Regions from separate parts of the Rhodococcus artemisiae genome, predicted to be linked through region 1. Evidence: riboswitches for the same ligand, from Rfam matches in the RefSeq annotation. Region 1 holds a riboswitch; the other holds the start of a gene.

What was found. A riboswitch is a leader RNA that binds a small molecule or an ion and turns the genes downstream of it on or off. The one in region 1 is predicted to bind cyclic di-AMP.
Region 2: it holds a riboswitch for cyclic di-AMP, as region 1 does, so the genes downstream of both, Q7514_RS20115 (C40 family peptidase) here and Q7514_RS23745 (transglycosylase family protein) in region 1, are expected to answer to the same signal.

Annotation. Positions count from the first base shown of each region.
Region 1 covers NZ_JAUTXY010000013.1:102,842-107,248, reverse strand. Annotated here, with positions in the region: gene Q7514_RS23755 (helicase-associated domain-containing protein) at 1-623, opposite strand, end outside; gene Q7514_RS23750 (hypothetical protein) at 684-872, shown strand; gene Q7514_RS23745 (transglycosylase family protein) at 972-1,559, opposite strand; cyclic di-AMP (ydaO/yuaA leader) riboswitch at 1,569-1,810, opposite strand; gene Q7514_RS23740 (YccF domain-containing protein) at 2,029-2,421, opposite strand; gene Q7514_RS23735 (hypothetical protein) at 2,418-2,660, opposite strand; gene Q7514_RS23730 (cold-shock protein) at 2,815-3,225, shown strand; gene Q7514_RS23725 (DUF2771 domain-containing protein) at 3,324-3,818, opposite strand; gene Q7514_RS23720 (MFS transporter) at 3,815-4,407, opposite strand, start outside.
Region 2 covers NZ_JAUTXY010000010.1:6,897-11,303, forward strand. Annotated here, with positions in the region: gene Q7514_RS20110 (DEDD exonuclease domain-containing protein) at 1-1,665, opposite strand, end outside; cyclic di-AMP (ydaO/yuaA leader) riboswitch at 2,116-2,278, shown strand; gene Q7514_RS20115 (C40 family peptidase) at 2,294-2,866, shown strand; gene Q7514_RS20120 (C40 family peptidase) at 3,053-4,099, shown strand; gene Q7514_RS20125 (hypothetical protein) at 4,166-4,407, shown strand, end outside.

The sequences.
Region 1 (4,407 bases):
GTCTCGTCGTCGATGCGGGTGAGCAGGCCGGCTGCCAGGAGCTTCTGGACGGGACGAGTCTCGTCGGAGCCCGGCGCGGCGTCGCGGGTGCGCCCGATCGGCGATGTACGTGCCAGGGTGTCGAGAATGCTGCGCTGTGCGGGGTCGAGAGCGGCGAGGACCACATCGAGCTCCTCGCGGGTGAACGCGTCCGTCTCGGGTGTGCGTCCGACCCGCCACGGCACGGCTTCCACGGCGGCCGCGACGAGACGCAGACCGTCGGGGGTGTCCCACACCAGGAGGACGGAGCGCAGCCGGTCGAGAATCCGATCGACAGCCCTGGCGGTGATGCGTCCCCGCAGATCGTCGACGAGTGTCTTCCTCGCTACCCCGTCGTCGACGGCCCCGAGACGGGCCAATGCCTCGATGATCCCGAACTCGGCGGTGGTGAAGTCGTTCGCGGCGCGGAACACCGACGCGCGTTGGCGCGCGCGATTCGCAAGCACGCTCATCGTCGCGGGTGGGGGCACCACCAGATCGGGTCTCGAGCGCAGGAGAGCGACGAGTTCCGTGTCGCGGCGATCGGACAGCCACCGGGCGAGCGAGTCCGATCCGGTGTCGGGGGCGGGCGTGGTGGGTGTCATCCGGTCCAGATTAGAGACCTGAGATGGCCTGAGACGAACTCACCTGCCAAAATGAGCGTCATGGCTGACAAATCGAAGAACCTCTACGTCGATCGCGGATGGCCGGAGTTGGCAGACGGCGACCATGCGGTCACCGAACTGTCGTCGACACGTTCGGGTCCGCTCTCCCCGTACGGCGAGGACGCCGTGTTCCCGGTCCCGGCGGACGAGCTTCCGTACACGCACCCGCGCACCGTCATCAACCGCTGAGTTCCTCGACATCGAGTCTTCCTCGACTGTCGCACTCCCGACAACAAGAACCCCGCACCGAATCCGGTGCGGGGTTCTTGCTGTAGCTGGGTGTGCTGCCTACTGGGGCAGAACTGCGCGGACCGCGTCGAGGACGGCGGGGTCGAGCGCGATACCGGCGGCCTGCAGTGCGTCGACGCCCTGCTCGAAGCCTTCGATGATGCCCTGGGCCTCGGCGGGCAGCGCCGGAGTCTCGGGGAGCTGCGGAACCTGACGGTTCTCGGTGACCGGCGCGGGCGTGGACTGAGCGGGAGCGCTCGGGGCGTCACGCTGGGTCGGAGCGCTGGACAGCCCCAGGCTCGAGGAGCAGGACGGCCATGCGCCCCAGCCCTGGCCTGCGAGGACACGCTCGGCGACGGCGATCTGCTGGTCGCGGCTGGCCTGGTTGGCGGTGGGTGCGTACTCCTGGCCGCCGTAGGCGTTCCAGGTGCTCGGCGAGAACTGCAGGCCGCCGTGGTAGCCGTTGCCGGTGGCAATGGCCCAGTTTCCGCCGGACTCGCACTGTGCGAGGCGGTCCCAATCGGAGTCGGGGGCTGCGGCGGCGGTGCCGCTGAAGGCAACACCCGTGACGCCGAGGACGGCGCCGGTCAGCGCGAACTTCGCGACGGTCCGGCCGGTGTTGGTGGGCTTGCGATGGCGTCCGCTCATGTCGGTTCCGTTTCCTCTCCGCACGCGCCTACGAGGTCAGCTGTCGGGTTCGGACTGAAGAGGTAGTCCGGCCGTTGCGCTCGTCGAGCGTTCCGGCTTCACCCCAAGGCCTGTCGCGTGGGCGGCCGGCCGGGCCTCCGAGGAAGCGACCGGCGGGGCCGGGTGCTTCCGAGGGAGACCGGTTGGGTCCCCCGTTTCCTGTCCCTCGTGGATCGTTTGTCGGGATAACCGGACTTCCGCGGGACAGGAATTTGGCGCGGCGGGCCCGGGTTGGTTGGACCAGGCGGTCCGACCGATGACGACGGTAACGGTTCGGATGGGCGAGTGTCACCAATTGATAACGCGCGACCGTTTGCGGACTCGGGGCTGTGCTGGGGCTATGTCACAGCGAACTCGCTGGTAGTCGCGCGAGTCGACCCTCAAAGCCGTTTCGAGCCACCGCTGTTATCAGCTCGTTACGTGATTAAGGTCACATGCATGTCGGGCGCGCGTCGACAGGAACGATGTCTTTCCCGAGCGGCATAAGGGAGATCGGGATCATCTTCAGGTTCGCGATCGCGAGCGGAATGCCGATGATCGTGATCGCCATGGCGATCGCTGTCGTGATGTGTCCGAGGGCCAGCCAGATGCCGGCGACCACGATCCAGATCACGTTTCCGATCAGTGAACCCGCCCCAGCGGTCGGCTTGTCGACCGTTGTCTTCCCGAACGGCCACAGTGCGTAGACGCCGATCCGGAACGAGGCGATGCCGAACGGGATCGTGATGATGAGGATGCAGCAGATGATGCCGGCGAGGAAGTATCCGAGGGCCAGCCACAGGCCGCCGAAAATCAGCCAGATGATGTTGAGAACTACCCTCATGAGCCGTTACCGCCCTTCGAGCGTCGACCCGATTGCAAGGCGAACGCGATGGCCAGCGCGAAACCGAGCGGCCACGCGAGAGTGAGCAGGAACAGGGCGAGACCCGGCTTACCGTCGGTGAGGGCCGGCGTCAGGAAGATCGCGACCACCGCCGCGATGCCTACGGCGAAGCACACGATAGCGGCGTTGAGCAGGCCCTTGCGGGGTGCACGAGCAGAATCGGAAGAAGAGTTACCCACGGCGTCTACGGTAGCCGCCGGCGGTCGGGGACGGTATGTGCGTCGGGGTACACTGAAACTCGTCTGCGCGTCCCGCTCGATGAGTTTGGGGCGCGTTGTTTTGCATGTCCATATCGTGCCCTCGGGCACGGCCGTCCAGGAGCAGGTGAGCGCGGTGCCGACCGGCAAGGTGAAATGGTACGACGTCGAGAAGGGCTTCGGCTTCCTGTCTCAGGATGAAGGCGAGGACGTCTACGTGCGCGCGTCGGCCCTCCCCGAGGGCATCGAGAGCCTCAAAGCGGGCCAGCGCGTCGAATTCGGGATGGCCGTCGGTCGTCGCGGACCCCAGGCTCTCAAGGTCGAGTTGCTCGAGAAGCCGTCGCTGCGGCAGCAGGCCGGGCGGCGTGAGGCACCGGCGCGTGAGCGACGCTCACCCGACGAGTTGCACGGCATGGTCGAGGACATGATCAAGCTCCTCGAGGTCGCGGTTCAGCCCGACCTGCAGCGTGGGCGCTACCCGGACCGCAAGGCGGGGCAGCGGATCTCCGAAGTCATGCGCGCTATCGCCCGCGAGCTCGATCACTGAGACAGTCCACCAGGACAAAGCGGAATGCCGTATCCGATCGAATCGGATACGGCATTCCGCATTGTCGACCTCGGTGCGAGGGCCGCGGGGGAGTGGGCTCAGAACGTCTGGACGGCCCACACGGCGTGAGCGATCGGCTCGCCCGCTTCGTCTACCACCGCGGAGGGCAGCTGGACCTCCACGCCGAGCAACTGCAGGTTGGGATCGCTCGGCACGGTGATCGCGCTCCGCTGGCCCGGCTCGACCATGATGCCGTCGAGGAACGTCTCACCCGTCTGAAGATCGCCGTACACGGCGATCAGACGCCACGGTGCATCGGAGATCTCCGACGGCAGCGACAACTGAAGCGGATATCCGGCGCGGACGGAGAGCTGGGTGATGGGGTTCTCGACGCAGTCCTCCAGGTTCACGTTGCAGTGCTGTGTCGGGGAGACCGTGACCGAGTTGCCGTCTCCGTAGGCGGTGATCTCGGGCAGTCGCGGCTCGGCCGAGTCGACGAGTGCCCACACCACTGCGCCGATACCCACGGCGACCACCACCAGGACTACCACGATCAGCGCGATCGCCTTCTTCGTCCGGGCTTGCAGATTCATCGGCTCCCATTTCGTGTCGGCTGCCCGTCCGCGCGCTTTCGGCGCTCGTCGGCAGTTTCGGTGGAGGCATGCTCGGGCCTCCTGCCGCCCAGGCCGGGCAGCAACGTCTTTCCACGGTAGGTGAGCAGGGTCTGGGTGAAACCGAGAACCAGTACCACCGTCACCACCGAGAATCCGATCCACAGCTCGGTGGGCAGCAGAACCCCCATGGCGCCGCCCAGAACCCAGCTCAGCTGAAGGACGGTTTCCGACCGGCCGAATCCGGATGCGATGGATTCCTCGGGCAGATCCTGCTGTAGCGAGGCATCCAGCGACACTTTCGCCAGCGCACTGGCGCATGCGGCGACCAAGGCGGCGAACGCGGCGGCGAGCACGTTGTCGGTCGCGGCGACGATCGCCGCCACGATGACCGCGGCAGCAGCACATCTGACGATGATGAGAGCGGGCCGACCCAGAGCCATCCGCGCACCGGTCGCGTTCCCCGCGAAGTTTCCGATCGCGGCGGCCGCGCCGACGAGACCCAGCATCGCCGCCTGCATGAGCGGCGATTGCTCGGTGGCGCTCTTCGCCACGAACGCGATGAACAGGG
Region 2 (4,407 bases), on a different contig from region 1:
GCCATCGACAGGCTCGGACCATCCGTGGGAGGTCCGCACGATGCGCACACCGTCGGAGTCCAGCCACCGAGTGACCAGTCCTATCTCCTCTGGGGGTGCACCGCGTAGCGGACCCGGTCCGAGCACCACCGTCTCGGCACTCGCCGCGATCGCTTCGACGACGGGCATGGGACGCACACCGCGTTCCGCGACGCCGGCCGACGCCAGCCGGCCGGCGCGCACGACGGCGAAATCCCACCCTCCTTCGGCGCGTGGACGGGCCGCGATCAGTTCGTCGATGGCTGCGAGCGCCGCGAGGCGCTGCGTGCGTCGTAGTGCACGGACGGCGTCGGCGGTGCGGTCGCGTAGTCGTGCCGCGTTCTCGAACAGTTCTCTGCCAGCCAATTCGTCGATGCGCTCCTGTGCCCGCACGATCACGGAGGCGTCGTGGCCGCGGAGGAGCGCGCGTGCCCGCCGGACCTGGCCGGAGTAGTCGTCGGGGCTCTGCGGGCCGAACGAGGCGGCCGAACAGGCACCGACCGCGTCGGGCAGGCAGCGGTCGCCGTGGCGCGCGGACCGGCCGATCCTGCGGGTGCACGTGCGCAGCCCACTGAATTCGGAGAGGGTGGCGGCCACTTCGGCGGCTGCGTTCCGGACGGAGAAGGGGCCGAGCGCGTCGGCCGAGGGCGTGCGCGAGATCGCCAGGCGCGGAAACGGCTCGTCGGTGAGTGTGATCCACCACCCGCGAGTGGGGTATTTGGAACGACGGTTGTACGGGGGAGTGTGCGCGGTGATGAGCCGGAGTTCGCGTACCCCCGCCTCGAGGCCGTGCGCGCATTCGACGTGGTCGATACGGGTCGTCAGCGTGACCATCTCGCGGAGGCGCGGTCGGGTCTCCGAACCCGTGAAGTAGTTGCGGACGCGACGACGTAGATCTACGGCCGTGCCGATGTAGAGCGCTTCGTCCGACGGGCCCCGGAACAAATACACGCCGGGCCGGTGGGGCAGGTGAGCGGCGAGCGTGCGTTTGGCGCGTTGTTCGGCCGTGACGGCGGGGATGTAGTCGCGCAGTTCGGTGAGGCTGTGGACCCCCTGGTTGCCGATCCGCTCGATGAGTGCGTGGAGGACGTCGACGGTCGCGCGTGCATCGTCGAGCGCACGGTGTGTGGGCTGTGTCGACACGCTGAACAGTTCGGCGAGTGCAGAGAGTTTCACCGACGGCGCTTCGTCGCGCCCGAGGACCCGCCGCGCCAGTTTGACGGTGCAGACGACAGGGAACCGCGGCCACGCCACGTCGCATCGGATCGCCGCCGCGCGGAGGAAACCTGTGTCGAACCCGGCGTTGTGCGCCACGAGGACCGAACCGGTGGCGAATTCGAGGAACGCGGGGAGTACTTCCTCGATACGAGGAGCCTGATAGACCATCGCGGTGGTGATACCTGTGAGTCGGACGATCTCGGGTGGGATCGACCGGCCGGGGTCGACGAGGGTCGCGAACTCGCCGAGAACCTCACCGCTGCGGACCTTGACCGCCCCGATCTCGGTGATGGCGTCGTCGCCCGAGCGTCCCCCGGTGGTCTCCAGATCCACCACGACGAAGGTGGTGTCGCGTAGGGGAGTGTCGAGTTCGTCGAAGCTGAGCTGGATGCCGAGGGCGGTATCGGAACCGGTAGGGGGCGACGTCATGCGCCTGAGCGTAGAAACCACCTCCGACACGCCCCGGAACCGGACTTTCCACCCTCGATGAGATGAGGATCACACCCACGTGGGAACGGCGGATCGAGCGGGGGATCCCCGGGGTGCCCATCCCTGTTGTGGGGCGCCCCTGCGGTACGCCGGGGTTGTCGTCCCGGAGGTGTGCGGGCAAGGCCGAGCGACGTCCTGAGCAGGGATGAGTCACTGAGGTGTGCAGATCTGCGGTGGTACTGTCCGGATCCGGTCGGCCAGGCCGGGATGACTGCCCTCCGCGCCGTTATCGGGTCGTTATGAAAAGGCGGCGGCACTGGTCCCAAAACGCCTGAAACGGACTTAGTGCGCATTCTCCGCGAGTTCGGGTTGGCCTCGGCGATGCAGTTTCGTAACCTTCCTGAGACCAAGCGGAATAGTTCGTCCGGCCCACTCCCGAGGGCTGGAGCCGCAAGGTAACCGCCTAATCGGCCGCTCGACCTCGAGCGTCCGAGCCGGGGACCCACACGCGTTACTGGGGTGAATCCCCTCCTCCGCCCCGCGGAGAGGGGTAGGGCTGATCTTCCGGCCCGAATCCGTCAGCTAACTCGGTCGGCGGGTGAACGGAAGAATTGGAGAACATCCCCTCGTGGTCTCGCAGAACAGCAAGCGCGCAGTGCGTCGCGCCCTCGTTGCCGGCGCACTCGCGCTCGGTGCAGTCACCGTCACCGCCGGTCCGGCGATGGCAGAGCCCGTCACCATCCCCGGTGTCGGCACCTTCGAACTCCCCGCCGGCGTGACCCTGCCGCCGGAGGTCACCGATCTCATCCCGCCGGCTCCTGAAGCCGCTCCCGCCGCACCCTTCACCGCGCCGTTCAGCTCGGTCGGCCAGCGCGCCGCCGACGCCGCGCTCAGCAAGGTCGGATCTCCGTACGTCTACGGCGCAACGGGCCCGAACGCGTTCGACTGCTCGGGTCTTGTGCAGTGGGCATACCAGCAGGTGGGCCTGAGTGTCCCCCGCACCAGCTACCAGCAGGCCTCTGCCGGCCAGGACGTGTCGGTCGGTGCGCTGCAGCCCGGCGATGTCGTCTCCTTCTACGGCGGCAGCCACACCGGTATCTACATCGGCAACGGCAACATCGTGCATGCCTCGACCTCGAGCCAGCCGGTGAAGGTTGCTCCGCTGGACTCGATGCCCGTGGACGGCGCCCGCCGCTTCTGATCGACGAGCAGTGCCTGTGAGGGTGGATCGGTGACATCACCGGTCCACCCTCACTCCGTTGGCGGGTCCGAACCGGCGATGGTGAATGCTGTAGATAACGAAATGCAGTGCACTACCCGCGGGTAGACACGAAGCTATGCGGTTCCGTAACCTGATCGAGATCTTTGCGAAAGGAAGACAAGTCCAGTGTTCTCCGCTCCCGCCAGGCGGGCTGTTCGCACTGCTCTCGCCGCATGTGTACTTCTCATCCTGGGTCTCACCTCCGCGCCTGCAGTGGCCGACCCCATCGGCGACAGTCCCACCGCCAAACTCGAACACCTCGCCGACCTGTCCCGTCGGTCCGAGCAGGCCAACGAAGCACTGCACCAGGCCGGGATCGACCTCGACGCCCGGATCGCAGAGCAGCACGAACTCGATGCACGCGCCGCCGCGGACCACGACACGCTCGCTGCAGCCCAGGTAGAAGTCGCGCGATTCAAGCCCACCGTCGACAAGCTGGCCCAGGCCAACTACCGGGGTTCGCGCACCAACCGCCTCTTCGCGGTGATGGTCAGCGACTCACCCCAACAGCTTCTCGACCAGATGGTGATGCTGGACGTACTGGGCGCGCAGACCGATCGTGAGATCGAAGGGTTCCGTCGAGCCACCGACGCCGCCGCGGCCGCCGCGTCGGCATCTCGGAAGTCGGCCGAAGCCGCTCGCGTCGCGGCCGAGCAGGCGCAGGCGCTGCGCGACGACCTGCAGCGTCAGGAAACCGAACTCGAGTCGCAGATCGCGGCCGTCCTCGACGCCTTCGACAACCTGAGCGACGAGGAGAAGTCGATCCTCGCCGGCACTCCGTTCCCGCCCGGTCTCGATGCCGATCGCATCATGGAGCACCTCATTCCCGGCAACGGCGCGGGAGCGCTCCGCGCCGCACTCACCCGGATCGGCGATCCGTACGTGTGGGGCGCCACCGGCCCCGACCAATTCGACTGCTCCGGCCTCGTGGTCTGGGCATATCAACAGGTCGGCAAGACCGTGCCGCGCTCGAGCCAGGCGCAGGCCCAGGGTGGGACGCCGGTCTCGCGTGACAATCTCCAACCCGGCGACGTCATCATCTTCTACAACGACGCTTCACACGTCGGCATCTACGCGGGCGACGGAAACATCGTGCATGCCTCCACGTTCGGTGTGCCGGTGAAGGTGCAGGCGATGGACAGCTTCCCGTTCCACAGCGCTCGACGCTACTGACCGCTCCCGGAGGCAACCGACGCACGGCACGGACGGTGGCACCGAGCGCCACATACACTTGCCGCCGTGCACGCGCCGGAGACCCTGCCCCGACCCCGTCGTCGCGTGCCGTGGGAACGGATCGGGCTCGCCGGGCTGGCGCTCGCGGTGGCGGCCGTAGGTGTGCTCCTCGTTGCCCCTGACACCACCGGACCGTCCGAGTCGGACGTCCGTGTGGAGGTGCAGGCACTTCTCGATTCGTGGGCGGATGCCATACGCACGGACGACCGCGCCGCGCTCGCCGAGATCATCGACACCGCCGTCGGGCC